DNA from 3 places in the Streptomyces sp. 1331.2 genome. Region 2 is predicted to be linked to each of the others. Evidence: predicted binding sites of a transcription regulator. Region 2 holds the regulator's gene; each other region holds the start of a gene.
The links. Region 2 encodes HrcA, which represses chaperone genes, less so after heat shock. Its sites were predicted from a motif close to TTNGCACTCNGNNNNNCNGAGTGCNAA; they were not measured.
Positions count from the first base shown of each region.

Region 1 (9,880 bases), 1.9 Mb from region 2:
CACCACCAGCATCGCCACGAACCACCCCTGGTCCACCGGGAACGTCGTGTCGTCCCAGCGCTGCCCCGCCGCCAGCAGCCCGCCCGTCACCGCCGAGGCCAGGACCAGCCCCCGGGTCCGCCAGGTAGCCCGGGGCAGCAGGTCGGTCGGGGCGCCGGCCAGCACCAGCGCGCAGAGCGCCAGCGGCAGGGTCGCCATCCCGACGTACCCGGACCACCACACGGAGAAGTACGAGCGGTGGGCCTCCTGCCCCAGTTCGAGCAGGCCCATCGCGCCCAGGGCCAGCGACAGGCCCCGTCCCGCCGTCCACCGGCCGAGCAGCGCCGCCACCAGGAGCAGCATCGCCGTGACCGGCTCGGCCAGGATCCCGACGTAGGTGCGCAGCGAGTCGTCCCAGGTGAGCTTCCAGGCCACCCGGTCCGCGTCGGCGACCCAGGGCGCCAGCACGGCACCGATCACGGCGCCGACGGCCATCGGGGCGGCCATCGCCAGCACCCGGCCGGGCATCGAGGCGCCGGTCAGCCCGAGCCGCACCCGCAGCCCGTACAGCGCCAGGTCGAGGATCTCCCGGGCGACGGCGCAGCGGCCGGCCTGCGCCGTCGTCTCGGCGAAGACCTCCGCCAGCTCCTCGCCGCGCTCGCGGCGGTAGTGCGCCGGGTAGAGCTGGAGCGCGGCCCGCAGCGCGGGCGACAGCCAGGGCGCTCCGATCGTCGGCGTGGTCATGTGAGGCCTCCCCCCCGTCGCGGGCCGCTTGTTCGGCCCCGCCTTCCCCGTCAGCATCGACCGGACTTTCGAGAGCCGGCGCTCCGCCTCGGTGGCGACGGCCAGCAGCCGCTCGGCCTCGGCGGCCAGCGCGCCCCGGCCGGCGTCGGTCAGCGCGTAGGTGCGCCGGGCGCGGCCGTCGACCACCTCCTCGGCGGCGACCTCGATCAGGCCCTGGCCGAGCAGCCGGTCGAGGGCGCCGTAGAGCGTGCCGGTGCGCATCCTGACCCGGCCGTCGGAGATCGCGGCGACCTCCTGGATGAGGGCGTAGCCGTGTCTCGGCGCGTCGGCCAGTGCGGTGAGCAGGAGCAGCGTGGGCTCCTGCATCGAGCGTTCCGTCATACGCCTACATATATCGTCAACCTACCTATAAGGTCCAGCGCCCGGCCGAGCCGCCACAATGGCCCGCATGCCCGAGACGACGCCCGAGACCATGCCCGACACACCGCCCACCACGACCGACGACCTGCTCGCCGCCTGGACCGCCCTGCTGCACCGCTGCGGCGCCACCACCGACCCCGGGCCGTACGGCCGCGAGCTGCTGCGCCGCTGGTCCGAGCCGCAGCGCCGCTACCACACCCCCGAGCACCTGCGCGCGGTCCTGCGCCACGTCGACGACCTCGCCGGGCACGCCGCCGACCCGGACACCGTCCGCCTCGCCGCCTGGTTCCACGACGCCGTCTACCGCCCCGACCGCAGCGAGAACGAAGAACGCAGCGCCGCCCTGGCCGTCCGCGCCCTGACCGCCGCCGGCCTGCCCGCCGCCCGCACCGCCGAGGTCGAGCGGCTGGTGCTGCTCACCGTCGCCCACGACCCGGCGCCGGGCGACCGCGACGGCGAGGTGCTCTGCGACGCGGACCTCGCCGTCCTCGGCGGCACCCCCGGGGCGTACGCGGCGTACGCGGCCGCCGTCCGGGAGGAGTACGGCTTCGTCCCGGAGCCGGACTTCCGCGCGGGCCGGGCCGCCGTGCTGCGCCGGCTCCTGGCGCTCCCGGCGCTCTACCGCACCCCCGCCGCCCGCGAGCGCTTCACCGCCGCCGCCCGCACCAACCTGACGACCGAACTCGAAAGTCTCTAGCGCAGCTCGCCGACCGGCGCCACCACCGCGCCCTGCTTGCCGCACACCCAGTGCGGCTCCGGCCCCAGCTCCGGCTCCACGCCCAGCGCGTGCGGATCCCCGTCGGCCGCGCAGACGGTACACAGCGGCCAGCGCCCGTACGCCTCCAGCAGCGCGTCCTGGACGTCCTGCGCGACCAGTCCGAGCACGTACTCGGTGCCGTCCGGCCACTGCTCCAGCCACCACCGGCGGTGGGTGACGGCCTGCTCCACCAGCGAGACGACGGCGGCGTCGGCCACGTCCCGTGCGGTGAGGTCGGCCAGGATCAGGGCGCGCGCGTTGTGCAGGGCGGTCTCGATGTCGTCGGAAGCCATCCCCCCATTGTCCGGCACAACGCCGCGTGGGCGGCCCCCCGAAGGGAACCGCCCACACGGACGAGGATCAGCCGATCCGACCGGTAGACCGATCAGGATCAGAAGTCCATGTCACCGCCCGGCATGCCGCCGCCGGCGGCCGCGGCGGCCTTCTCCGGCTTGTCGGCGATGACGGCCTCGGTGGTGAGGAACAGCGCCGCGATGGAGGCGGCGTTCTGCAGCGCGGAGCGGGTGACCTTGGCCGGGTCGATGATGCCCTCGGCGACCAGGTCGACGTACTCGTTGGTGGCGGCGTTCAGGCCGTGACCGGCGGGGAGGTTGCGCACCTTCTCCACCACGACGCCACCCTCCAGGCCGGCGTTGGTCGCGATCTGCTTGATCGGGGCCTCCAGCGCGACCTTGACGATGTTGGCACCGGTGGCCTCGTCGCCCTCCAGCTCCAGCTTGTCGAAGGCGACACCGGCCTGCAGCAGCGCGACGCCACCACCGGCGACGATGCCCTCCTCGACGGCGGCCTTGGCGTTGCGGACGGCGTCCTCGATGCGGTGCTTGCGCTCCTTGAGCTCCACCTCGGTGGCCGCGCCGGCCTTGATGACGGCCACGCCGCCGGCCAGCTTGGCGAGGCGCTCCTGGAGCTTCTCGCGGTCGTAGTCCGAGTCGCTGTTCTCGATCTCGGCGCGGATCTGGTTCACGCGGCCCGCGACCTGCTCGCTGTCGCCGCCACCGTCGACGATGGTGGTCTCGTCCTTGGTGATGACCACCTTGCGGGCGGTGCCCAGCAGGTCGATGCCGGCGTTCTCCAGCTTGAGGCCGACCTCCTCGGAGATCACGGTGCCACCGGTGAGGATGGCGATGTCGCCGAGCATGGCCTTGCGGCGGTCGCCGAAGCCCGGGGCCTTGACGGCGACGGACTTGAAGGTGCCGCGGATCTTGTTCACGACCAGGGTCGACAGGGCCTCGCCCTCGACGTCCTCGGCGATGATGACGAGCGGCTTGCCGCTCTGCATGACCTTCTCCAGCAGCGGGAGCAGGTCCTTGACCGAGCCGATCTTGGAGTTGGCGATGAGGATGTACGGGTCCTCGAAGGTCGCCTCCATCCGCTCCAGGTCGGTGGCGAAGTAGGCCGAGATGTAGCCCTTGTCGAAGCGCATGCCCTCGGTGAGCTCCAGCTCCAGACCGAAGGTGTTGCTCTCCTCGACGGTGATGACGCCTTCCTTGCCGACCTTGTCCATGGCCTCGGCGATCAGCTCGCCGATCTGGGTGTCGGCGGCCGAGATGGAGGCGGTGGAGGCGATCTGCTCCTTGGTCTCCACGTCCTTGGCCTGGGCCAGCAGCTGGTCGGAGACGGCGGCGACGGCCTTCTCGATGCCGCGCTTCAGGGCCATCGGGTTGGCGCCGGCGGCGACGTTGCGCAGACCCTCGCGAACCAGGGCCTGGGCCAGCACGGTGGCGGTGGTGGTGCCGTCACCCGCGACGTCGTCGGTCTTCTTGGCGACCTCCTTGACGAGCTCCGCGCCGATCTTCTCGTAGGGGTCTTCGAGCTCGATCTCCTTGGCGATGGAGACACCGTCGTTGGTGATCGTGGGGGCGCCCCACTTCTTCTCCAGCACGACGTTGCGGCCCTTGGGGCCGAGCGTGACCTTCACTGCGTCGGCGAGCTGGTTCATGCCACGCTCAAGGCCGCGGCGAGCTTCCTCATCAAAGGCGATGATCTTGGCCATCAGAAGTGGTCCTCCGGGACACGGTCGACTGCTCGGACCAAGGGGTGCCCGCGACGGACGGCCCTGGTGTGCGGGGGTCTTTTCCCCTACCGCTCCCGGGGGCCTCACCGACCCGGTCCGCTGTCACTCTCACGCTGTGAGTGCTAACGCCAATGATTAGCACTCACGGTGGTCGAGTGCAAGCCCAATCACCGATCCGCGAGCCGCCGCGGAGCCCGCACCCGGCCCACCAGGCGGCCCGCCGACCACCCCGCCACACGGCCCCCGCCGGGGAACGCCGACGGGCCCGCACGACGCGTGTCGTACGGGCCCGCCGAGAAGCGAGAGGTCACCAGCCGTAGGGCCGCGCCGAGCTCCTGGGGTCGGAAGGCGTCAGCCCGCGGCGCGGACCATGTCCGCCTGCGGGCCCTTCTGTCCCTGGGAGATCTCGAACTCGACCCGCTGGCCCTCCTCGAGGGTGCGGTAGCCGTCCATCTGGATCGCGCTGTAGTGGACGAAGACGTCCGCACCACCGTCGACCGCGATGAAGCCGTAGCCCTTCTCCGCGTTGAACCACTTGACGGTGCCCTGAGCCATTCCGAACTCCCCTAGTGCTGTGCTGGCCCTTCACGCGCCCGCAGGTCACGGGCCCGGGTTGGTTGTGTAGGCCGGCCCGGGGAACCCCCCTGAGCGCAGCCGTGCACGCCGCAATCCCCCGCACGGGATGCCGAACGGCTTCCGGTGGGCGGCTGATTGCGTCGACCGCCGCTGAATGTATCCGGACCGAAGCCCTCTGCAACAGGGTCAGCCGCCGGGAATTCCGCTGCACTGTCAAGGGACAGGACAGGGTGAACCGGGAAAATCTCCGCATTTCACGCCGGACATAGCGGACGAATTACTCAAATGCCCGCGCGAATTCTGACATCGGCCTGACATGTTTCCCGCGCCGGTCTCACCGGCCGGACGCCCTCCGGTGGAACACCGCGGAAGGCCGAAAGGGAGGCCCTGTTCCCAGCCGAGCCACACTCTACTCCGACTCGACCGGGAAATATTCCCGCCGAAATTCACGCGGCCGCCCGCCCGTACGGAGAGCGGAATTCCGTACGGGCGGGCGGCCGGAAACGGGGCCGCGGCGGGTCAGCAGCCGCCGGCCACCGCCGGGATGATCGAGACGCCGGCGCCGTCCTTGATCTCGGTCGCCAGGCCCTCGGCGAAGCGCACGTCGTCGTCGTTCACGTAGACGTTCACGAAGCGGCGCAGCTTGCCGGTGTCGTCCAGGATGCGGGCGGAGATGCCCGCGTGGTTCTTCTCCAGGTCGGCGATGACCTCGGCCAGGGTGGCGCCCTCGGCGGTGACCTCGGCGGCGCCGTCGGTGTAGGTGCGCAGGATGGTGGGGATGCGGACGGTGGCGCTCATGGCTCTCCTTGCGGGGTGGGGCCTTGCGGGGGGGGCGGGGCCTTGCGGGGTGGAGGTGGTCAGGCGGACGCGAGGCCGGCGGCGCGGAAGGACTCCAGCGTCGGGCGGATGACGGCGGTCATGCCCGCGTCGGAGACGGCGTCCAGGGTCTTCAGGCCGTCGCCGGTGTTGATCGCGACGGTCTCCTTGGCCGGGTCCAGCTGCCCGGTCTCGACCAGCTTCTTCAGCACGCCGACGGTCACCCCGCCCGCGGTCTCGGCGAAGATGCCCTCGGTCCGCGCCAGCAGCCGGATCGCCGCCACGACCTCGGCGTCCGTCACATCCTCCACCGCACCACCGGTCCGCCGCGCGATGTCCAGCACGTACGGCCCGTCGGCCGGGTTGCCGATCGCCAGCGACTTGGCGATGGTGTTCGGCTTGACCGGCCTGATCACGTCCCGCCCGGCCTTGAAGGCGGCCGACACCGGCGAGCACCCCTCGGCCTGGGCGCCGAAGATCCGGTACGGCCGGTCCTCGACCAGGCCGAGCTTGATCAGCTCCTGCAGCCCCTTGTCGATCTTCGTCAGCTGCGAGCCCGAGGCGATCGGGATCACGATCTGCTCCGGCAGCCGCCAGCCGAGCTGCTCGCAGATCTCGTACGCCAGCGTCTTGGAGCCCTCGCCGTAGTAGGGGCGCAGGTTGACGTTGACGAAGCCCCAGCCCTCACCGGCCGCGTCGCCGATCAGCTCCGAGCAGAAGCGGTTCACGTCGTCGTAGTTGCCCTCGATGCCGACCAGCTCGCCGCCGTACACCCCGGCCATGACGACCTTGCCCTGCTCCAGGTCGTGCGGGATGAACACGCAGGAGCGGAACCCGGCGCGAGCGGCCGCCGCACCCACCGCACCGGCCAGGTTGCCGGTCGAGGAGCAGGACAGCGTGGTGTACCCGAACGCCCGGGCCGCCTCGATCGCGCAGGCCACCACCCGGTCCTTGAAGGAGTGCGTCGGGTTCCCGGAGTCGTCCTTGATGTGCAGCTGGGCGGTGAAGCCGAGCTCCCGGCCCAGGTTGTCCGCCTTCACCAGCGGGGTCCACCCCGGGTTCAGGTTGGGCTTGGACGCCACGTCGGCCGGCACCGGCAGCAGCGGGGCGTAACGCCAGACGGACGCCGGACCGGCCTCGATCCGCTTGCGCAGCTCCTCGGCGTCCTCGCCGCCGAACTCGTAGGCGATCTCCAGCGGGCCGAAGCACTCCAGGCACGCGAAGCTGGGGCCGAGGGGGAAACGCGTTCCGCACTCCCGACAGGACAGCGCGGTGGCCGGGCCCAGGTCGACGGAAACAGGTGCGGCAAGGTCGATAGCCATGATGGCGGAGGCCTCTCTCCTCATCTTCCCCGCGGCGCGGTCGCGCCACAGGCCGGAATTGGCACCTGTCCCGCCGGGGCCTGTCGACGACAGCCGAGCGAGAAGGTTGCCGGGACGTCAACGGGCCGTTCCCTCAGTCCCTCTGGATGAGCTTGTGAAATTGTGTTGCTGCTCAACGGCGACCCCGGCGTGCGAAGGTCCGACCGCTGTACGAAGACTGTATCCGAAGGCGTCAACCCTGAACGGGACCGTCCGCCACGCGAGATGGCCCGTCCCACCCGACCCCGCCGAGGAGACTTCCGTGCCCGCCGAACCGACTCCCGAGCTCCTCCCGCAGGCGGCGTCCTGGCTGCGCCGCCGCTCCTGGAGCGCGGCCGACCGGCCGGTCGACGCCCTCCTCGCGGCCAAGGAACGCACCGGCCGCACCGTCAGCGTGGTGCTCCCCGCCCTGGACGAGGAGGCCACCGTCGGCGACATCGTCCGCACCGTCCGCCGGGAGCTGATGGAACGCCTCCCGTTGGTCGACGAGCTCGTCGTGGTCGACTCCGGCTCCACCGACGCCACCGCCGCCGTCGCCGCCGAGGCCGGCGCCCGGGTGGAACACCGGGACGCCATCCTGCCCCGGCTGCCCGCCGCCCCCGGCAAGGGCGAGGTGCTCTGGCGCTCGCTGCTGGTCACCCACGGCGACATCGTCTGCTTCGTCGACGCCGACCTGCGCGAGTTCGACCCGGCCTTCGTCTCCGGCATCGTCGGCCCGCTGCTGACCGACGAGTCCATCCAGCTGGTCAAGGCCATGTACGACCGCCCGCTGGAGACCGAGAGCGGCGCCGTCGTCCCGGCCGGCGGCGGCCGCGTCACCGAACTCGTCGCCCGTCCCCTGCTCAACCTCCACTGGCCGGAACTCGCCGGTTTCGTCCAGCCCCTCGGCGGCGAGTACGCGGCCCGCCGCTCACTGCTCGAACGACTGCCCTTCCCCACCGGCTACGGCGTCGAACTCGGCCTGCTGGTCGATGCGTTGGAACTGGCCGGGCTGGACGCCCTGGCCCAGGTGGACGTCGGGGTCCGGCACCACCGCCACCAGGACGGTCAGGCCCTCGGCCGGATGGCCGCCACCATCTACCGCACCGCCCTCGAACGCCTGGCCCGCACCCACCGCCTGAAAGCCTCCGCCGACCTGGTCCACCCCTACCTCACCCAGTTCGCCCGCGACCCGGACACCCGCGCCTTCACCGCCCACACCCACCCGGTGACGGCCCTGGAACGCCCCCCGATGCACACCCTCCCCGAGTACGCGACCCGGCACTGAAGGGTTTGCCGTCCCGACCCCCCGGCAACATCCCCATCATGGGCGATCTCACGACCGAACGTTCGAGTGCGACCGGCACCGCCCCCATCCTGGTGGCCTCCAACCGGGGACCGGTGTCGTTCAGCACCGCCGCCGAGGGCACGCTGACCCTCCGGCGCGGCGGCGGAGGCCTGGTCTCCGGCCTCTCCGCGATCGACGACCCGAACGCCGTCTGGGTCTGCGCGGGCCTGAACGACGCGGACCGCAGAGCCGCCCGAGAGGCCCCCGACGGCCGCCTCGACCTGGCCGGCCACGACGTCGGCGGACAGGCCGTCCGGATGCTGGACATCGACCCCGAGACCTTCGCCCGCGCCTACAACGGCGTCGCCAACTCCACCCTCTGGTTCGTCCACCACCTGCTCTACGCGACCCCCACCGCACCGTCCTTCGACGCCGGCTTCCGCACCGAATGGGCCGCCTACCAGGCCTACAACGCCGCCTTCGCGAACGCCCTGGCCGCCGAAGCCGCCCCGAACGCCGCCGTCCTGGTCCAGGACTACCACCTCTCCCTCGCCCCTGCCCTGCTCCGCGAAGCCCGCCCCGACCTGCGGATCGGCCACTTCTCCCACACCCCCTGGGCCCCGCCCGAGTACTACCGGCTGCTGCCCGACGACGTCGCCGCATCCGTGCTCACCGGCATCCTCGGCGCCGACCGGGCCGGCTTCCTCACCGAGCGCTGGGCGCGCGCCTTCGCCGCCTGCTGCGCGGACCTCCTCGGCGCCGCCGTCGACCACGACGCACTCACCGTCACCCACGAAGGCCGCACCACCCACCTCGGCGTGCACGCCCTCGGCGCCGACGCCGACTTCCTGCGCGAGCGCTCCCACCGCCCCGACGTGGACGAACGCCTCGCCGCCCTCCGGGCAGCCGTCGGCGACCGCCGCACCATCGTCCGGGTCGACCGCACCGAGCTGAGCAAGAACATCGTCCGCGGCCTCCAGGCCTACCGGCACCTGCTCCGCACCCGCCCCGAGTGGCACGACCGGGTGGTCCACATCGCCTTCGCCTACCCGTCCCGCACCGACCTGGCCGAGTACCGCGACTACACGGCCGCGGTCGAACACCTCGCCGCCGACATCAACGCCGAGTTCGCCACCCCCACCTGGCAGCCGCTGATCCTGCACGTCAACGACGACTTCCCGCGCTCCCTCGCCGCCTACCGCCTCGCCGACGTGGCCCTGGTCAACCCCATCCGGGACGGCATGAACCTGGTGGCCAAGGAAGTCCCCGTGGTCTCCGACCGCGGCTGCGCCCTGGTCCTCTCCCGGGAGGCCGGCGCCCACGCCGAGCTCGCCGGCGACGCCCTGACGGTCAACCCGTACGACGTCATCGCCACCGCCGACGCCCTCCACACCGCCCTCACCATGCCCGAGGCCGAGCGCACCGACCGCACCAAGCGCCTCGCCGCGGCGGCCACCGCCCTCCCCCCGCAGCAGTGGTTCCTCGACCAGCTCAACGCGCTGGCCCAGCTCAACGTGGAGTGAGTGCCTCCCCCAGCGCCCCCAACAGCTCCACCACCCCGGCCGGCCCCGCGACCACCAGGTCCGCGCGGTCGGCCAACTCCTTCACCGGCGCGTCCCCCACCGCCCCGCTGCACACCAACAACCCCGCCACGCCCTCGCCCCGCAGCTCCTCCACCGCCGCGAACGCCGCCACGTCCCCCAGGTCGTCCCCCGCATAGAGCACCGACCGCGCCCCCCGCTCCCGCAGGAACCCGGTCAGCGCCGCCCCCTTGTCCACCCCCGGCGGCCGCAACTCCAGCACCAACCGCCCGGGCTCCACCACCAGCTCGTACCCGGCCGCCAACTCCGCCACCGGCGCCCGCAACAGCTCCAGGGCCTCCTCCGGCGCCGCCGTCCGCCGCGTGTGCACCGCCACCGAGCGCC
Region 1 is NZ_OBMJ01000001.1:3,251,039-3,260,918, forward strand. Features, by position in the region: partial or broken gene CRP52_RS13700 (PadR family transcriptional regulator) at 796-1,104, opposite strand; gene CRP52_RS13705 (HD domain-containing protein) at 1,172-1,840, shown strand; gene CRP52_RS13710 (hypothetical protein) at 1,837-2,193, opposite strand; gene groL (chaperonin GroEL) at 2,292-3,914, opposite strand; gene CRP52_RS13720 (cold-shock protein) at 4,287-4,490, opposite strand; gene CRP52_RS13725 (MoaD/ThiS family protein) at 5,031-5,309, opposite strand; gene thrC (threonine synthase) at 5,369-6,649, opposite strand; SAM riboswitch class I at 6,667-6,802, opposite strand; gene CRP52_RS13735 (glucosyl-3-phosphoglycerate synthase) at 6,951-7,955, shown strand; gene CRP52_RS13740 (alpha,alpha-trehalose-phosphate synthase (UDP-forming)) at 7,994-9,478, shown strand; gene otsB (trehalose-phosphatase) at 9,465-9,880, opposite strand, start outside.
Region 1: the regulator HrcA is predicted to act here: its motif matches at 4,071-4,097, upstream of groL (chaperonin GroEL).

Region 2 (9,880 bases):
GTGGCCGTGCTCCTCGGCGAGCCGGGCGTCGGCGTCGGCGAAGGTGGCCTCGACCACCAGCAGGTCCGTGCCCTCGGCCAGCGCGTGCACGCCCTCGCAGAGCCGGGTGTCCATCACGAAGGCGAACTTCTGGCCCGGCCGCGGCTCGCTCACCTCGTCCAGGGTGACCTTCCGGCCGTCCACCTCGATCGCGCCCTCGTGCTGCAGCCGGCCCACCGCCGGGCCGGACACGCCCAGCGCGGCGAGCCGTCCGGGCACCAGCCGGCGGCCGTCCGGCTCGGACAGCCGGTAGCCGAAGGACTCCACGGGGTGGTCCAGGCGCACCGCGTCCAGCGCGAAGCGGGCGCCGGGCGCGGGCAGCGGGCCGGGCTCGTCGATCGGCCGGGGCCGCAGCACGGCCGTCTCGTGGTAGGCGGTGGCGTGCCGCAGCCGCTCGAAGTAGACCTCGCCGGAGGCCGGGAAGTAGACGTCCACCGGGTGGGGGACGCGGTCCAGGTTGATCCGCTGGATCACCCCGGCGAGGCCCAGGCAGTGGTCGCCGTGGAAGTGGGTCACCGCGATCCGGGTGATCTGGGTGGCCGTGACCCCGGCGTGCAGCATCTGGCGCTGGGTGCCCTCGCCGGGGTCGAACAGCAGGCCCTCGCCGTCCCAGCGCAGCAGGTAGCCGTTGTGGTTGCGGTGCCGGGTGGGCACCTGGCTGGCGGTGCCGAGGACGACGAGTTCGCGCTGGGACACCTGGGATCAGACCATGCTCTCGGTCATGTGGGTGCCGCCGAGCACGTGGACGTGCGCGTGGAAGATCGTCTGCCCGGCGCCCGCACCGGTGTTGAAGATCAGCCGGTAGTCCGCCAGGCCCTCGTCCTCGGCCACCCGGCCCGCCTCGGCGAGCAGCTCGCCGGCGATCTCCGGCTCGGCGGCGGCCAGCGCGGCCGCGTTCGGGTAGTGCACGTGCGGGATGACCAGGACGTGCACGGGGGCCTTGGGGGCGATGTCGCGGAAGGCGAGGATGCGCTCGGTCTTGCGCACCACCGTCGCCGGGATCTCGCCCGCCACGATCTTGCAGAACAGGCAGTCGGGCTGCGGCTCGCCGGCCATGACGTCTCCTCGGTTCGGTTCGTGGTCGTTGGTTGCTGGCGCCGTACGGGCGCAGCCTAGCCGAGCCCGGCCACGGCCTGCTGGTACTCCCGCAGGTGCTTCCAGCGCACCGCGCGCATGCCGACGACGTCGCCGTCGTCCAGGTCGAAGTCCTCGGAGAGAAACGCCACCGCGAGGAAGACGAAGCCGAGCAGCCAGCGCCTGGTGAGCCGCCAGGTGTTCGGGCGCATCACCCGCTTGGTGCGCACCACCCGCATCGCCAGGATCCCCTTGCCGACGCTGAATCCGACCAGCCGGGCGAGCACGACCTGGTTGAGGAAGGACGCGAGCAGGCCCACGACGAGCAGCGCCACGAAGTACGGCACGGCCGGGCCGCCGGTCTGGACGGCGTGGCCGGCCACGTGCTTGACCTTCGGCCGGCTCGCGGCGTTGGCGGCGACGAAGCCGAGGCCGACCGCGAAGGCGAAGTCGAGCACGATCGCCAGGAACCGCCGCCCGCCGCCCGCCTCCTTCGGGCAGGGCGGCAGCGCCGCGGCGGGCCGCGGCTGCTGCGGGTAGGGGTTCGGGTACGGCTGCGGCTGGCCGTACGGCTGCTGCGGGTACGGCTGCGGCGGCGGCGCGTAACCCTGCGGCGGCTGCTGGTACTGCGGCGGGTGGGGCTGCGGTTGCTGCTGGTAGGGCGGGTACGGCTGCGGCTGTGCGTAAGGGTTCTGGCCGTACTGCGGCGGCGGGTAGCCCTGCGCCATCTGATTCCCCCGAGAGCTGTGGATCAAGAAACAGCCCCGCATCCTACCCACGCCGCAGCGCAGGAAGTCGGCCCGTCCGACTTCCTGCGCTGTGACTCGCCCGCTCGCCTCCGGGGCGCTCTGACCTTGTCCCGGCTACTCCCAGGGCATCGGCGGCGCCGTGCGGGCCGGGGTGGTGGCGAGGGCGGCCAGGGCGAGCCGGACGCCCTCGGCGAGCTGCGGGTCCTCGCCGGCCGCCCACTGGTGCGGGGCGATCGGCACCTCGACGTCCGGGTCGACGCCGTGGTTCTCCACGCCCCAGCCGTAGTTCTCCAGCCAGAACGCGTACTTGGGCTGGGTGACCAGGGTGCCGTCGACCAGCCGGTAGCGGCTGTCGATGCCGATCACCCCGCCCCAGGTGCGGGTGCCGACCACCGGGCCGATCCCCAGCGCCTGGATGGCGGCGTTGACGATGTCGCCGTCCGAGCCGGAGTCCTGGTCGGCGAGCGCGACGATCGGCCCGCGCGGGGCGTCACCCGGGTACGGGACGGGGCTGTCGGTGTCCCGGCTGACGTTCCAGCCGACGATCCGGCGGGCGAGCTTCTCGATGACCAGCTGCGAGGTGTGGCCGCCGCGGTTCTCCCGGATGTCGACGATCACGCCCTCCTTGGCCATCTCCGAGCGCAGGTCGCGGTGGATCTGGGCCCAGCCGGTGGTCTGCATGTCGGGGACGTGCAGGTAGCCGAGCCGCCCGCCGGAGAGCTCGCGCACCGCGGCCCGGCGCCCGGCCACCCAGTCGTGGTAGCGCAGCGCCTCGTCGTCGGCGAGCGGGACGACCACCGGGTGGCGCTGGTCGGTGCCGTCCTTGCCGGCCACGGTCAGCTCGACCGGCTGCCCGGCGGTGCCGGCCAGCAGCGGGGCCGGGCCGGTGACCGGGTCCACCGGGCGGCCGTTGACCGCCAGGATCGCGTCGCCGGGGCGGATCGCCGCCCCGGGCGCGGCCAGCGGCGAGCGGGCCCGCGGGTCGGAGGACTCGCCGGGCAGGATCCGGGCGATCCGCCACTGCCCGCCGTCCTTCACCAGGTCCGCGCCGAGCAGGCCCTGGCGCCGGGCGGGCTCGGTGTGCGAGCCGTACGGGACCACGTAGGCGTGCGAGGTGCCGAGTTCGCCGTGCACCTCCCAGAGCAGGTCGATCAGGTCGTCGTGCGAGCCGACCCGCTCCACCAGCGGCTGGTAGCGCTCCAGGACGCCGGCCCAGTCGACGCCGGAGAGGTCGGGGCGCCAGAAGTTGTCGCGCATCAGCCGGCCGTTCTCGGCGTACATCTGCCGCCACTCGGCGGCCGGGTCGACGGTGACCCGCAGCCGGGCGAGGTCGACGGCGGTCTCGTCGTCCTCGCCGCCCGCCTTGTGGTCGGCCGGGACGATCCGCAGCTCGCCCTCGTCCAGCACGGCGACCCGGCTGCCGTCCCCGCTGACCGCGAAGCCGTCGATGTCGTGCACCAGTTGCTCGACCCGGCGCTTCTTCAGGTCGAAGCGCTCCAGCACCGGGCGGGGCCGCTCGTCCTCCAACGAGGCGGCCTCGTCGCCGAGTTCGCCCAGCAGCGGGGCCCTGGTCCACAGCACGCCGTCCTTGGCGGCCCGCAGGGTGCCGAACAGGCCGCCCTCGACCGGGAACGGGATGATCCGGTCGGCGATGCCATCCAGGTCCACCCTGGTCACCGGTGCGGCCTCGCCGCCCTCCTCGCCGTCCGCCTTCTTGGCCCGCGGCTCGTCCTCCTCCCCGCCGAGCGCGCGCCCGGCCCGCTGCGGCCCGAACGGGGACGGCGTGTCGGCGGCCAGCGTGATCAGGTACGGGCGGCAGCCGTTGGGGAAGGACAGGTCGAAGACGTGCGAGTCGTAGACCGGGTCGAAGTTGCGCACCGACAGGAACGCCAGGTAGCGGCCGTCCGCGGTGAAGGCCGGCGAGGTGTCGATGAAGCGCTGCTGGGTGGCCTCGCTCACCGTCCGGGTGGCCAGGTTGGCCAGCACGATCTGGCGCAGCGAGTACGGGCCCAGCCCCGGCACCGGGCGCGACCAGGCCAGCCAGGCCGAGTCCGGGCTGAACACCAGCCCGCTGACCTGGCCGTCGGTGCTGCGGTCCAGCTCGTGCACGGTGCCGTCGGCGAGCGTCACCAGCAGCACCCGGCCGTCGTGCACGCCGAGCGCGGCCTGCTTGCCGTCCGGGGAGACGGTCAGCACGTTGACCCGGCCGAGCTGCCCGGCGGCCAGCCGGCGGCGCTCGGCGCCGTGCACGGCGGGGGCGTACTCCAGCGCGTCCTCGCCCTCGGCGTCGGAGACCCAGAGCACGCCCTGGGCGCCGTCCTCGCCCGGCACCACCCGGGCCAGGCGCCCGCGCACGCCCGGCGTCTCGTCCAGCACCCGGGCCGGGCCCTCGCGGTGGGTCAGCCAGTGCACGCTGCCGCGCACCACGACGGCGCTGGCCCGGCCGGTGCGGTCGGGGGCGACGGACTCCAGCCAGTGCGCGGCGGGCACCGGGCGGGGGCGGCGGCCGCTGCGCGGGCCGGCCAGCCGGACGTCCAGGCGGCGCGCCTCGGTGCCCTCGGCCAGGCTCTCCAGCAGCCACAGGTCGCCGGCCCGGTGGAACACCACCCGGGTGCCGTCGGTGGTGGCGTCGCGGGCGTAGAAGCCGTCCGGGTCGGCGGTGTGGCGGCGCAGGTCGGAGCCGTCGGGGAGGCTGGACCACAGCTCGCCGACGCCCTCGTGGTCGGACAGGAACGCGATCCGGCCGCCCTGCCCGCCGTCGGGACCGGCAGCCCACAGCGGCGAGGACAGCTGGCCGTCCAGGTCCTCGTGGATCCGGGTGAACTCGTCCCGGCCGATCCACAGCTTGCCCGCCCGGCCGCCCCGGTAGCGCTTCCACCAGGCCGGCTCGCGGATCGCGGCACTGGCCAGCAGCACGCGGTCGCCGCCCGGCTCCGCGGCGATCCCGCCGATCGGCCCGTACGGCAGCCGCACCGGCTCGCCGCCGTCCAGCGGCACGGCCTGCGCCCAGGTGCGGCGCAGGGTGGCCTGGCCGGCGGCGGTGGTGGCGATCGGGCGGCCGTCGGCCGTCCAGCCCTGCACCCGGGTCTGGCCGCTGCCCCAGTGGGTGAGCCGGCGCGAGGGCCCGCCGTCCACCGGCACCACGTGCACCTCGGGCGCGCCGTCCCGGGTGGAGGTGAAGGCGATGTGCCGCCCGTCCGGGGAGAACCTGGGGTCGCGGACCGGCAGGTGATCGGCCGTCAGCCGCCAGGCCCGGCCGCCCTCCAGCGGGGCGAGCCAGATGTCGTTCTCGGCGACGAAGGTGACCAGGTCGCCGTGCAGATGGGGATGGCGCAGGTAGGCGCCCGCAGAGGTGCTGAGGGTGTCCGTCACGCGGCCAGCGTAGGCACGTGCGCGCACGAGCCGCCCGGCTTTTCGGCAGAGTCGCCACCCCCGGGCGTGCCCGCTGGACGGTGCCGCGGGCCCGTAGTACGGGCCGGGAACCTACGACCAGCGGCCGGTGCGCCCCAGCAGCAGCGCGCCGGCGGCCACCCCGGCGGTGGAGGTGCGCAGCACCGAGGGGCCCAGCCGGTACGGCTTCGCGCCCGCCTCGGCGAAGGCGGCCAGCTCCTCCGGGGAGACCCCGCCCTCGGGGCCGACCACCAGCACGAGGTCGCCGGCCGGCGGCAGCGCGGCCGACGCCAGCGGCTCGGCGCCCTCCTCGTGCAGCACGGCGGCGAACGCGGCCCCCGCCAGCACGGGCGCCAGCTGCCGGGTGGTCATCGGGTCGCGGACCTCGGGGAAGCGCAGCCGGCGGGACTGCTTGCCCGCCTCCCGGGCGGTGGCCCGCCACTTGGCGAGCGCCTTGGCGCCGCGCTCGCCCTTCCACTGGGTGATGCACCGCGAGGCCGCCCACGGGATCACCACGTCCACGCCGACCTCGGTCATGGTCTCCACGGCCAGCTCGCCGCGGTCGCCCTTGGGCAGCGCCTGGACGACGACGATCCGCGGCGCCGGCTCCGGCTCCCGGCGCACGGCGGTGACGCTCACCTCGATCGCGTCCTTGCCGAACACCTCGGCGACCGTCCCGTCCACGCCGAGCCCCAGCCCGTCGGCCAGGGTCACCGCCTCGCCGGGCTCCAGCCGCTTCACCGCGGCCGCGTGCCGCCCCTCCGGGCCGTCCAGGCGCACCACGGCCCCGGGCGCGGCGGCGGCGATCCGCTCGGTCTCGACGACGAAGACGGGCGCGGTCATGCGGGAACCTCCGGAAAGGGGGCGGAACGGGAACGCGAAAGGGGTGCCGAGGAAGCCTCGGCACCCCTCCCGGGACGGCTACCGGCCGTTGAAGGCGTCCTTCAGCCGGGAGAACAGGCCCTGCTGGCCCGGCGCGAACTGGCCGGACGGCCGCTCCTCGCCGCGCAGCACCGCCAGGCGGCGCAGCAGCTCCTCCTGCTCGGGGTCGAGCTTGGTGGGCGTCTTCACCTCGACGTGCACTATCAGGTCGCCCCGGCCGCCCCCGCGCAGGTGGGTGATGCCCCGGCCGTGCAGCGGGATCGACTGGCCGGACTGGGTGCCGGGCCGGATGTCGACCTCCTCCAGGCCGTCCAGGGTCTGCAGCGGCACCTGGGTGCCGAGCGAGGCCGCCGTCATCGGGATGGTGACGGTGCAGTGCAGGTCGTCCCCGCGCCGCTGGAAGATGCTGTGGGTGGTCTCGGCGATCTCGACGTACAGGTCGCCGGCCGGGCCGCCGCCGGGGCCGACCTCGCCCTCGCCGGCCAGCTGGATCCGGGTGCCGTTGTCGACACCGGCCGGGATCTTGACGGTCAGGGTGCGGCGGGCGCGGACCCGGCCGTCGCCGGCGCACTCCGGGCACGGGGTCGGCACGACGGTGCCGAAGCCCTGGCACTGCGGGCAGGGGCGGGAGGTCATGACCTGGCCCAGGAAGGACCGGGTGACCTGGGAGACCTCGCCCTTGCCGCGGCACATGTCGCAGGTCTGCGCGGAGGTGCCGGGGGCCGCGCCCTCGCCGCTGCAGGTGGTGCAGGTGACGGCGGTGTCGACCTGGAGTTCCTTGGTGGTGCCGAAGGCGGCCTCCTCCAGGGTGATCTCCAGCCGGATCATGGCGTCCTGCCCGCGGCGGGTGCGCGAGCGCGGGCCGCGCTGGCCGGCCGCGGCGCCGAAGAAGGCGTCCATGATGTCGGAGAAGCCGAAGCCCGCCGCGCCGGCGCCGAACCCGCCCGCGCCACCGCCGCCGCTCGGCGACAGCGGGTCCCCGCCGAGGTCGTAGACCTGGCGCTTCTGCGGGTCGGAGAGCACCTCGTAGGCGGCGTTGATCTCCTTGAACCGCTCCTGCGTCTTCGGGTCCGGGTTGACGTCCGGGTGCAGTTCGCGTGCCAGGCGCCGGAACGCCTTCTTGATCTCGTCCTGCCCCGCATCCCGTCGGACGCCGAGTACCGCGTAGTAGTCCGTGGCCACCAAATGCTCCGCTTGTTCCGCCTGTAGTAGTGCTGCGACTGGTCGCCGGCCGTTAATTTTTAACGGCGGCCCTTGCTACGACTCGGCCAGGATCTGGCCCACGTACCGTGCCACCGCCCGCACCGCCCCCATTGTGCCCGGGTAGTCCATCCGGGTCGGACCGATCACACCCAGTTTGGCCACGCTCTCGTCGCCCGAACCGTAACCGACCGACACCACCGAGGTGGAATTCAACCCCTCGTAGGCGATCTCCCGGCCGATCCTGACCGTCATCGCGGCGTCCGTGGTCTCACCCAGGAGGCGGAGCAGGACGACCTGCTCCTCCAGAGCCTCCAGCACCGGCTGGATGGTGAGCGGGAAGTCGTGGCCGAAGCGGGTCAGGTTGGCCGTCCCGGCCAGCATGATCCGCTCCTCGTTCTGTTCCGCGAGCGTTTCGAACAGCGTCGCCAGGACCGTGCTGACGGTCGGCCGGTCGGCCTGCTCGAACATCGCCGGAAGTTCCTCCAGCAGCCCGGGGACCTCCGGGAGGCGCCGTCCGGCGGCTCTGGTGTTGATCCTGGCCCGCAGGTCCGCCAGGACCGTCTCGCCGACCGGGCCCGGGCAGTCGACCATCCGCTGCTCGACCCGGCCGGTGTTGGTGATCAGCACCAGCATCACCTTCGCCGGGGCCAGCGCCACCAGCTCGATGTGCCGGACGGTGGAGCGCGACAGCGACGGGTACTGCACCACCGCGACCTGGCGGGTCAGCTGGGCGAGCAGCCGCACGGTGCGCGCGACCACGTCGTCCAGGTCGACCGCGCCGTCCAGGAAGTGCCGGATCGCCCGGCGCTCGGGGGCGCTCATCGGCTTGACCTCGGCGAGCTTGTCGACGAAGAGGCGGTACCCCTTGTCGGTCGGGATCCGCCCGGCGCTGGTGTGCGGCTGGTGGATGTAGCCCTCCTCCTCCAGCGCCGCCATGTCGTTGCGGACGGTCGCCGGCGAGACCCCGAGGTTGTGCCGCTCCACCAGGGCCTTGGAGCCGACCGGCTCCTCGGTGCCCACGTAGTCCTGCACGATCGCGCGAAGCACCGCGAGCTTGCGGTCGTCCAGCTGGCGGACCTCTCCGGCCATGGGGCACGCACCTCCGTCTTCGCACGTTGTCCGTCTGTGTGTCCCTGCAGTACTGCCACGGGCCGCCCCCGGGAGGCCCCGGTCTTGGCACTCTGAACACACGAGTGCCAGAACCGTACCTGCCAGTGTAAGGCCCGGGTCCTACGGCAGGAACGGCCCGCCCGGGGTGATCCTGCCCGCAGTTCCGGGTACGGCCCGCACGGCGGCGACCGTTCACGGTTCCCGGCGCGGGGGTGGTGCCCCGGGGCCGTCCGGGTGGCAGCATCGGAAGCGACGGCGAATGGAGGAGCAAGCGATGTCGAGCTCGGGCCAACCCACCCGCTTCGCGCCCGACCGCGGCCTGACCAGCCGCATGGTCGTGACGATGTTCGTGATCGGGCTGCTGTACGTCGGTTTCACCGGCCTGCTGATCGCGCTGCTGCGCGGCGCGTGGCCGCTGATCGTCCTGATCTCCGGCGGGCTGTTCGTGGCCCAGTTCTGGTTCAGCGACAGGATCACCGAACGGGCGATGGGCGCCCACCAGGTGTCCCCGGAGGAGTTTCCCCAGCTGCACGGCACGATCGACCGGCTCTGTGCGCTGGCCGACATGCCCAAACCCCGCGTGGCGGTCGCCGACAACGACATGCCGAACGCCTTCGCCACCGGCCGCAACCCGCAGAACGCGGTGGTCTGCGTCACCACCGGCCTGCTGCGCCGGCTGGAGCCGGAGGAACTGGAGGGCGTCCTCGCCCACGAGCTGTCCCACGTCGCCCACCGGGACGTCGCGGTGATGACGATCGCCGGCTTCCTCGGCGTCCTCGCCGGTGCGATGACCCGGATCGCCGTGTACGGCGGGTTCATGGGTGGCGGCCGCAACAACAACGACCAGAACGCGGCCATCGTGGCCCTGATCATCCCGCTGGTCTCGATGGTCGTCTACGCGATCAGCTTCCTGCTCACCCGGCTCCTCTCCCGCTACCGCGAACTGGCCGCCGACCGCGCCGCCGCCCAGCTCACCGGACGGCCCAGCGCGCTCGCCTCGGCCCTCACCAAGGTGACCGGGCAGATCGCGGCCATCCCCAGCAAGGACCTGCGCCAGGCCCAGCCGTACAACGCCTTCTACTTCGCCCCCGCGCTGAACGCCCGGGAGACCGCCTCCCAGCTGTTCTCCACCCACCCGACGCTGGAGAAGCGCCTGGAGCAGCTGGCGAAGATCTCCGAACAGCTCGGCCGCTGACCCCTGTCGAGGAAAGGACCGCCGTGGGAATCCTGGACGCCCTGTTCGGCCGCACCAAGCCCGTCAAGCCCGACCTGGACCAGCTGTTCGGCGTGCCGTCCGCCGCGCTCACCCTGGAGGCCGGCGCCGGATTCCTGCCCACCGGGCTCGGCTCGGTCTGCTTCGCGGCCGTCGAGGGCGCGGCCTTCGTCCAGGTCGAACAGCAGGTACGGGCGCTGCTGGACGCCGACACCGAGCG
Region 2 is NZ_OBMJ01000001.1:5,182,181-5,192,060, reverse strand. Features, by position in the region: gene CRP52_RS22270 (ribonuclease Z) at 1-735, opposite strand, end outside; gene CRP52_RS22265 (histidine triad nucleotide-binding protein) at 742-1,095, opposite strand; gene CRP52_RS22260 (RDD family protein) at 1,152-1,841, opposite strand; gene CRP52_RS22255 (S41 family peptidase) at 1,977-5,234, opposite strand; gene CRP52_RS22250 (16S rRNA (uracil(1498)-N(3))-methyltransferase) at 5,346-6,095, opposite strand; gene dnaJ (molecular chaperone DnaJ) at 6,174-7,316, opposite strand; gene hrcA (heat-inducible transcriptional repressor HrcA) at 7,392-8,426, opposite strand; gene htpX (zinc metalloprotease HtpX) at 8,722-9,642, shown strand; gene pspAB (PspA-associated protein PspAB) at 9,666-9,880, shown strand, end outside.

Region 3 (9,880 bases), 2.1 Mb from region 2:
CTCGGCGTCGCGGCCACCCTGATGCTCAGCATCAGCGAACGCTCCCGCGAGATCGGCATGCTGCGCGCCATCGGGATGTCACGCCGCCAACTTCGCCGGATGCTCACCCTGGAGGCCGTCCTGCTCTCGCTGGCCGCCGCCCTGGTCGGCACCGCCCTCGGCATCGGCTACGGCTGGGCCGCCGCCCGATCTGTCACCTCCACGGTCGGCACGGTGGGCGGCCCGCCGGTCCTGCCGGTGCTGGCGGCGCTGGCCCTGACCGTGCTGACCGGCCTGGCCGCCGCCGTCCTGCCGGCCCGCCGGGTCGGCAGGATGACCGCGGTTGCGGCCATGCGGGCCACCTGACGGGCCGTGGCGGCGGTACGGGCCGTACGGGCCGGGTTCAGGCCAGCTTTACTTGCGCGCGCGGCTCGGCCGGGCGGGCGGCGGCAAGGGCGAGGTCGGCGAGCAGGGTCTCGGTCTCGCGGGCGGTGCGCAGGACGGTCGGGTCGAGGTCGACGACGATCACCTCGCGCCGGTCCTCGCTCGCCTCGGCGATCAGGCGGCCGTCCGGGCCCCAGACCGCGCTACCGCCGCAGGTGTGCCAACCGCCGGTGTGGCCGACGTGGTTGGCGAGCACCGTGTAGAGGGTGTTGTCGAGCGCGCGGGCGGGGAACCAGGTCCGGGACTCGTGGTGGCCGTGGCCCACGCTGAACAGGGCTCCGACCAGGTAGGCGTGGCAGCCGTCGAGGGCGGCGGCGCGGGCGTGCTCGGGGAAGCCGGAGTCGTAGCAGACGCCGAGGCCGAGCCGCCAGCCGTCCAGCTCCACGGTGCAACCGGCCGTCCCGGGGCGGTAGTAGTCGCGTTCGCTCTTGAAGAGGTGCTGCTTGTCGTAGCGGGCGACGAAGCCGCCGTCCGGGCCGAGGACGAGCGCGGAGACCCGCAGGTCCGCACCGTCCTGGACGGCGGCGCCGACCACGGCGGCGGTGCCGGTCTCACGGCAGGCGTCGGCGATCGGGGCGAGGCGCGGATCGCCGGGCTGGACGGCGTACTTGAGCGGGTCGGTGCGGATCAGCTCGGGCTCGTAGCCGGAGAGGAACTTCTCCGTGAAGAGCACCAGGCGGGCGCCGGCCGCGGCCGCCTCGCGGATCAACTCGGCGGCCTGGGCGGCGTTGGCGGGTATGTCGCCGGCGACGGCCTGGGCCTGGACGGTGGCGATCCGCAGCGGGCGCTCGGGGTATCCGGCAGGGGCGGCGGCGAGAACGGGGTCAGTGGACACGGCCGTCACGCTAGCGGACGGCCCCGAAGCGGTGACCGGGCGCCAGCGGAGGTCAGCGGAGGGTCGGGGAGGTCAGCGGAGGGCCGGGGGGTCAGCGGACGGTCTCGTCGGGCCGGTCGGCTGCCTCGTCCGGAGTGGGGTAGTCAAGATCGGCCTCGTCCGGATCGGCCTCGTCCAGCAGGCCGGCGGGGACGGGCGGCCGCGCGGAGGACACGATGACCCGCTGAACCCTCGGTCTGGTGCGCCAGTTGACCCGCCGTACGTCCCGGGCCAGCGCGCCGGGGCGCCAGAGCTCGATCACGGCGGTGACGGTGCCCAGCACGAATCCGGCGGCCAGCCAGCCGGCCAGCACGTCGCTGGGCCAGTGCACGCCGAGGGCGATCCGGGTCCAGCCGATGGTCAGCACGCTCGCCGCCGCCACCGCGCAGGCGGCGGTCCGGCCGCGCCGGTGGACCCGGTACCAGAGCAGGCCGACCAGGACGGCGCAGGTGATCGCCGAGGCCATGGCGTGCCCGGAGGGAAAGGCCGGGCCGCCGGCGTGCGAGACCGGGTCGGTGAAGGCGGGCCGTCCGCGGTCGAAGGCCGCCTTCAGTGCCCACAGGGCGCCCCAGCCGACCAGGGTCTGGGCGGCCACCCAGCCGGCCAGCACGCGGGCGCCGATCAACCAGAGCCAGACGGCTGCGACGCCCAGGAGTGCACGCATCGTGACGGTGCCGCCGATGTCGGAGAGCGTCTGCACGGCGGCGGTCCACGCCCGGTGTTCCCGGGCGTAGTCGTGCAGTTCGCCGATCCACTCCTGGTCGAAGCGGTCCAGTGGTTGCCAGTGGCTCGTCACCAGAGCCGCCAGGACGCCGAACAGCGCGGCACAACCCAACGCGAGCGCTGCGTCCCGAAGGAGACTGCGGTAACGCGCAGTGACGGAGGTCGTGCTGTTGGTCAGGTGCATGGCTGACACCTTCCCAGTGTCCCGCACCGATCAGGAGCTGGGCCGATAGCGATTTGGCATCTTTTGTGGGGAGGTCCTGCGTGCGCCGGGGCGTTTGCGCGGGCGGAAAGCGGGGGCGTGCGGGAACGTGTGCGGCCGTTCGCGGGTTCAACGGAAGGGCGACCTCCGCGTGAGGGTCGAGTGAAGAAATCGCTCCCCGAACGGTCGTGTCGGGAAGCGGACCGTGCCCGGGCGGTCACCGAGCGTCCAAAGTCGGTGTGAAAACCGGCAGGATACTGCATCGCGCGGAAGAATCGGAGTGACTTGGGAATGTTGTCCGGATTCTGTTCGTTGGATCGTTACGTGTGAGCCCCAAGGGCCCGCACTTCTTGCCCTCATGGCAGGCAGGCAGACCTCGGCAACACCAGCAAAGGGAGCAAGCATGGCCACCCGTGCCGTCGTTCGCGACAGGGCCGACCGGACTCGCGCGGCCCGCCCGACCAACCTTGAGGCCGACCGCGACCTGGTCGGCATGTACCTCGACGAGATCGCCAGGACGCCCCTGCTCGATGCCGCCGAGGAGGTCGAGCTCTCGCTGCGGATCGAGGCCGGCGTGTACGCCCAGCACCTGCTGGACGAGGGCGAACTCCCCGACGGCAGCACGCGCGAGGAGCTGGAGGCGATAGCCGCCGACGCCGAGCGCGCCAAGGACGTGTTCATCCGTTCCAACCTCCGTCTCGTCGTCGCCGTCGCCCGCCGCTACCCGCGCAGCGGCCTTCCACTGCTGGACCTCATCCAGGAGGGCAACGCGGGCCTGGTGCGCGCCGTCGAGAAGTTCGACTACGCCAAGGGTTTCAAGTTCTCCACGTACGCGACGTGGTGGATCCGGCAGGCGATCACCCGGTCCATCGCCGACCAGTCCCGCACCATCCGGCTGCCCGTGCACCTGGTGGAAGAGCTGGGGCGGATCCGGCGGGTGCAGCGGGAGAAGTCCAAGGAGCTGGGCCGCGAGGCCGAGCCGGCCGAGATCGCGGCCGACTTGGACACCACCGAGGCCCGGATCAAGGACGTGCTGGACTGGGCGCGGGATCCGGTCAGCCTCAACATGTCGGTGGACGACGAGGGCGAGACGCAGTTCGGGGACCTGGTCGAGGACACCGGGGCGACGTCCCCCGAGGACGCCGTGATGGTGATGCTCCGCCGTGAGGAACTGGACGACCTGATCGGGCGGTTGGACGACCGCACGGCCTCGATCATCCGCTCCCGGTACGGCATGGAGGACGGCCGCGAACGCACCCTCACCGAGGTGGGCAAGCAGCACGGCCTCACCCGTGAGCGGATCCGCCAGATCGAGAAGCACGCGCTGGCCGAGCTGAAGAAGATCGCCGACCACGCGGGCTTCGAAGCCGCCTGACCGGCCCGTCGGCGAACTTCCGGCGAACCGGAACTGGCTGCAGAGCCCCACCCGGGCCCTGGTGCGGAGCGCTCCGCAGCAGGGCCCGAGGCGTGCCACGGGACTCTTAGGCTGGAGGGGCGGGACGAGGTGGACCGGGACCGGGACCGGGACCGAGACCGAGTGGACGGAGTGGACGGAGTGGACGGAGTGGACAAGGTGAGCGAGCAGGGGCAGGACGAGCCGGGGCAGGAACAGGACCAGGCCTCGGAGAAGAAACCCGCGGCCAAGGCCCGGCTGGTCTTCCGGGATCCGCTGGACCAGCAGTCCGGGGACGACACCGACGCCGGCTGGGGCGACGGCCCCGGGGCGGGCGGCGGGCGGGGGCTGGACTGGTACCTGAGCCAGCGCCCGCCGCACCACGGGGGCTGAGGGAGAACCGGGAGTGAGAAGCGAACGGGGGCAGGAGCCGGACCGCGACGGTCAGCGCAGCGGCGCGACCAGTGCGTCGCGGATCTCGGTGAGCAGTTTGACCTCCTTGGCCTCGGCCTCCGCCGCCTCCTCGGCGAGGGACTTGCGGCGGGCCGCCATCCTGTTCATGGGCACGATCAGAACGAAGTAGACGACCAGCGCGGTGATCAGGAACTGCAGGGCGGCGCTGAGCACCGATCCCCACAGGATGAGGACTCCGGACGTGACCTCACCGGCCGGACCCGTCTCGCAGGGCCCCTTGAGGCAGGAAGTGTAGGAAGCCAGGTCCTTCGTCCCGAAGGCGCCGACGATCGGATTGATAACGCCCTTGACGAAGGTGTTGACGATGTTGGTGAATGCCGCGCCGATGACCACGGCGACGGCGAGTTCGACGACATTTCCACGCAGCAGGAATTCCTTGAAGCCCTTCATGCCGCCTCGAACGACGAAGTCGCCACCGGGTTACGGGTGATCTTCCGCAGCCCCGGATTGACAACCCGTCCGGCCCAGCGCGCCCCCGACGGGCGGCGGCAGTCCGGCCCGCGCGGGCCCGAGCGCCAGCGCCGCCGCCACCGCCAGCAGGACCAGGACGGGCACCCCGGCCCGCCGTCGGACGGCGCTGCGCCAGCGGTGCCACCCGCCGCAGCCGCGCCGGATCGGCGGGAAGCTGGGCACCTCCTGCCGGGGCGGCACGGTGGGGGCGGGCAGCGGGACGGAGAAGCTCACGGTGGTCATGGACGCACCTCCGGATCGGTCGGCGGGCCGGCCCCGGTGGACCGGCTGGGCCCCACCGTGCACGCTCCGGCCGACGCCGGAAAGCCTCTTTCCCCAGCCTGTGGATAACTCCGCCCCTGTGGACAAATTCGTACACTCACACGAGTGAGTCGACCCTGCCCGAGCTGACAACGGCACCGAAACGGGCCTGGAGCACGCGGAAAGGCCCGCCGCCCCCGCGTGATGCGGGGCCGACGGGCCTTGCCGAGGTCTGCTTGCCGGGCGTCCGGGAGGATCCGGCGCCCGGGTCAGCTCGCGGCCGGAGCCGGGCTGGACGGCGCCGAGGAGCCGGAGCCGGCGGAGCCGGACGCGGCGGGCGTGCCGGACGACGTCGAGGTGGTCGACGACGAGCCGGAGCTCACCGAGCTGCTGGAGGAGGAGCGGCTGTCGGTCCGGTAGAAGCCGGAGCCCTTGAACACGACACCCACGGCCGAGAAGACCTTGCGAAGCCGTCCCTGGCAGTCGGGGCACGTGGTCAGCGCCTCGTCGGTGAACTTCTGCACCGCCTCCAGGCCGTTGCCGCACTCGGTGCACTGGTACTGGTACGTGGGCACTTGTCTTCCTCCTGGCACTCTCGCCTGATGAGTGCTAACGATGGTCAATGATGCGGCATTCCGCTGGATCAGTCCAGCGACTCCGGTGTGACATCGGCCCCGCTTCGGCCCAAGCCCGGCCCGAGCCCGGCCCGGGCCCGCCCGTCGGAACGCCGCCCGCTCAGCCCTTGGCCGCGCCCACCAGCTCGCGCTCCACGAAACCGTCGGCAGCGCCGGCGGCGGAGTCCGGGACGGAATCCTTGGCCGCTCCCCGGGCCACCAGCAGGTGCCGCAGCGAGGCCAGCACGACCAGCCCCAGGCCGGCGCCGATCAGCGGTACCAGGAACCCGGTCGACGGCCCGTGCCCGTCGATGAGCTTGCCCGCCGCCATCGAGCCGACCGCCAGCCCCAGCCCGATGGCGCCGGTCAGCCAGGTGAAGGCCTCGGTCTTGGCGCCGTCCGCGACCAGCGTCTCGACCAGGGTGTAGCCGCTGATCAGGGTCGGCGCGATGGCCAGGCCGCAGACCAGGCCGGCGACGGTGAGCGCGACCAGGTTGGGCATCGCCCACAACGTCGAGCAGCCGAGCACCAGCAGCGTGTAGCTCATCAGCATCCGCTGCTGCACGGGCCGCCGCCAGGCGATCACGCCGTACAGCACGCCGGCCAGCATCGAGCCGCCCGCGAAGATCCCGTACACGGTGCCGCCCGCGTCGTGCTGCCCGACCGAGTCGGCGAAGGCGTTCACCGAGACCTGCATGCCGCCGAAGACCGCGCCGACGCCGAGGAAGGTCCCGGCCAGCAGTCGGACGCCGGGGGAGGCGAGCGCCGAGGCGCGCTTGGTGCCGGGCTGCGGCAGGATCCGGGCGGGGGCGGTGCGCCGCTGGGCGGCGAAGGCCAGGCCGCCGACGAGGGTCAGCGCGGCCTCGGCGACCAGGGCGGCCGCCGGGTTGGCGAGGGCGGCGATGCCGGAGGCCAGGATCGGGCCGATCACGAAGGTGAACTCGTCCGTCACGGACTCGAAGGCGAAGGCGGTGCTCACCCGGGCCGCGGAGCTCTCGGTCGGGCCGTCCGCGGTGAACCGGGCCACCCAACGGGCCCGGACCATCGCGCCGATCTGCGGCACGCTCGCACCGGCCGGGACGGCGGCCAGGAACAGGCTCCAGGCCGGCGCGTGGCCGAGCGCCAGCACGATCAGCGCGCCGACCGAGGCGGCGTGCACCAGGACGGTCGGGACGAGCACCGCGGCCTGACCGTAGCGGTCGGCGAGCCGTCCGGTCTGCGGCCCGATCAGGGCCTGGGAGACGGCGGCGACGGCGGTGACCGTACCGGCGGTGCCGTACGAGCCGTGGGTCTGGGTGACGAGCAGCAGGATGCCCATGCTGAGCATCGCGTACGGCAGTCGGGCGACGAGCGCGGGGACAGGAAGGTCCAGGCCCCGGGGGTGCGCAGCAGTTCGCCGTACCCGACGCGGGCGGGGGCCTGGGCTGCGGTGGTGTCCGCGGTGTCCGCGGAGGTAGCGACCGTTCGGCGGGCCGTCACGGTCGGTCCTTCCTGCTGCCTGGTAGCGCGGCAGGGCATGGGGTGGCCCCGACGGCGCCGAGAGTCGTCCTCTCGCGCGTCGACCGGGGTAGATACCGGGTCGGCCCGGCGTGGTTGCCGGGGGCCGGACCGCGGCCGCCGAGCGGTCGCGCCAACTCTGCGTCAGGCAGATGCTGGGGTGGTCTAGCGATGGTTATGCGGCGTGGTCCTATCAGCATACAGTTACGCGCGTAGATCCCGCCAACCCACCCCTTGTTCGCAGGCCCTACTAGCCTCGCAAGCCCCACGAGCCTCGCAGAGCTCGCGAGACTCGCAGGCCCCACGAGCCTTTACAGAGCTCGCGAGCCCCACGGCCCCACAGGCCCCCCGCCTCACCGCCCGTCGAGCCACCCCGCGAGCTTGCCGCCCCGGTCCACGGCCCGCAGCCGCCGCTCCGCCGCCTCGCCGACCTCGTCCGTGGTGACCACCAGCAGCTCGTCCCCGGCCCGCAGCACCGTCGCCTTGTCCGGCACGAAGGAGTTGCCCTCGCGCACGACCAGGGTGACGGCCGCGCCCTTGGGCAGCCGCAGCTCGCTGATCTCCACGCCGGACATCCGGGAGGTGGGGGAGAGCGCGACCGAGAGCAGGTGTCCGTGCAGCTTCTCCAGCGGGGCGGACTCGATGCCGAGGTCCTGGCCCATCGCGCCCTCGCCGATCCGCAGCCGCTTGGCCACCCACGGCAGGGTCGGCCCCTGGAGCAGGGTGAAGACGACGACCAGGATGAAGACGATGTTGAAGACGTCCTCGGCCTCGTGGGCGCCGGACACCACCGGGATGGTGGCCAGCACGATGGGCACCGCCCCGCGCAGCCCGGCCCAGCTCAGCAGGGCCTGTTCGCGGGCGGGCACCTTGAACGGGGTCAGCGAGAGCACCACCGACAGCGGCCGGGCCAGGAAGACCAGCACGCCGCCGATCACCAGCGCGGGCACCACCGAGGAGCCCATGGTCGCGGGCGTGCAGAGCAGGCCGAGCAGGACGAACATGCCGATCTGGCCGATCCACGCCAGGCCGTCGGCGAAGCCGCGGACGGCGGGCCCGTGCGGCAGCTTGGAGTTCCCGAGGATCACCGCGCTGATGTAGACGGCGAGGAAGCCGGAGCCGTGCAGCAGCGCGCCGCCCGCGTAAGCGAGCACGGTGAGCGCCATCACGGCGATCGGGTAGAGGCCCGAGGAGGGCAGTGCGACGTGCTTGATCCCGAAGGCGCCGAGCTTGCCGACGGCGAAGCCGACCGCGGCGCCGATCGCCAGTTCGGCGAGGATCGTGCCGATCATGACGTACCAGGGGTCCAGCTCGCCGGCGGTGGCGAAGGCGACGACCAGGATGACGACGGGCGCGTCGTTGAAGCCGGACTCGGCCTCCAGCAGGCCGGTCAGCCGGTGGGGCAGCGGGACCATCCGCAGCACCGAGAAGACGGCCGCCGCGTCGGTCGAGGAAACTATCGCGCCGAGCAGCAGTGAGGTGCGCCAGTCCAGGCCGACCAGCCAGTGCGCGCCGGCCGCGGTGGCGAACACGCTGACTCCGACGCCGACGGTGGCGAGCACGGTGGCCGCCGGCATCACCGGCTTGATCTCCCGCCAGCTGGTCTTGAGGCCGCCCTCGGCCAGGATCACCACGAGCGCCGCGTAGCCGATCACCTGGGTCAGCTCGGCGTTGTTGAAGGTGACGCCGATCCCGTTCTGCCCCAGCGCCACGCCGATCCCCAGGTAGATCAGCAGGCTGGGCAGCCCTGACCGGGTGGAGATCCGTACGGCGACCACCGCGAAGAGCAGGATCACGGAGGCTTCGAGGAGGAGCTGGTTCAGATGGGAGACGTTCACGCAGGGGCACCTCGGGCAGGCAGGGGCGGACGGGGTGTCTGGTGGTGCTGGGGGCCGACCCGTTAAGGAGGCGTCAATGCTCCTCTTGCGGATCGTTACTCAGTCTAACATTTTGCCATATCTTTAGCTTGGTCCCCCGTTCACGGCTCCCGGCCGACTCGGCCTAATGTGGTGCCCTGTCACGGCCGCAGGCCCTGGACACGCCCGCCCGCCCCGAAGTCAGGACCGCAAGGACCCAGATGCCCCGCTCGAAGAAGTTCCGGCGCGCCCGTCTGTTCGTGATCGTGCTGGTCGTGCTGCTGGTGGCCGGCGTCGGCTACGGCGGCTACCGCGGGGTCACCGCGGTCCGCGCCTCCTTCCCGGAAGTGGACGGCAGCGTCAAGGTGGCGGGCCTGAGCGCGCCGGTCGACGTGAAGCGGGACGCCAACGGCATCCCGCAGCTGTACGCCGACACCTCCGAGGACCTGTTCCGCGCCCAGGGCTACGTCCAGGCGCAGGACCGTTTCTGGGAGATGGACGTCCGCCGGCACATCACCGCCGGCCGGCTCTCCGAGATGTTCGGCGACGGCCAGGTCGACACCGACACCTTCATCCGCACCATGGGCTGGCGGCAGGTGGCGCAGAAGGAGTACGACACCAAGCTGTCGCCGGAGACCAAGAAGTACCTGCAGGCCTACTCGGACGGCGTCAACGCCTGGCTCGCCGAGCACCCCGGCGGTGAGAAGGCCTCGCTGGAGTACGCCCTGCTCGGCGCCGTCAACAGCGGCTACACGCCCGAGCAGTGGAGCCCGGTGGACTCGGTGGCCTGGCTCAAGGCGATGGCCTGGAACCTCTCCGGGAACCTCCAGGAGGAGATCGACCGCTCGCTGCTGACCCAGGACTTCGGCCCGGACAAGATCGCCGAGCTGTACCCGGACTACCCGTACGCCCGCAACGGCACCATCGTGAAGACCGGCACCGTCAACGGCGACAACTACCGCCCCGCCGACGGCTCCCCGCAGCCCGGCGCGGGCAACGGCACCGCCACCGCCCAGGGCGCGGCCACCACCAAGGCGCTGCTGCAGGGCCTCACCGACCGGATCGACGGGATGCCGCAGCTGCTCGGCCGCCCCGGCCAGGGCATCGGTTCCA
Region 3 is NZ_OBMJ01000001.1:3,060,552-3,070,431, reverse strand. Features, by position in the region: gene CRP52_RS12915 (FtsX-like permease family protein) at 1-345, shown strand, start outside; gene CRP52_RS12910 (carbon-nitrogen hydrolase family protein) at 383-1,258, opposite strand; gene CRP52_RS12905 (phosphatase PAP2 family protein) at 1,350-2,204, opposite strand; gene CRP52_RS12900 (sigma-70 family RNA polymerase sigma factor) at 2,626-3,597, shown strand; gene CRP52_RS12895 (hypothetical protein) at 3,787-4,008, shown strand; gene mscL (large conductance mechanosensitive channel protein MscL) at 4,060-4,479, opposite strand; gene CRP52_RS12885 (hypothetical protein) at 4,510-4,782, opposite strand; gene CRP52_RS12880 (FmdB family zinc ribbon protein) at 5,070-5,375, opposite strand; partial or broken gene CRP52_RS12875 (MFS transporter) at 5,536-6,932, opposite strand; gene CRP52_RS12870 (potassium/proton antiporter) at 7,265-8,749, opposite strand; gene CRP52_RS12865 (penicillin acylase family protein) at 8,989-9,880, shown strand, end outside.
Region 3: the regulator HrcA is predicted to act here: its motif matches at 5,387-5,413, upstream of CRP52_RS12880 (FmdB family zinc ribbon protein).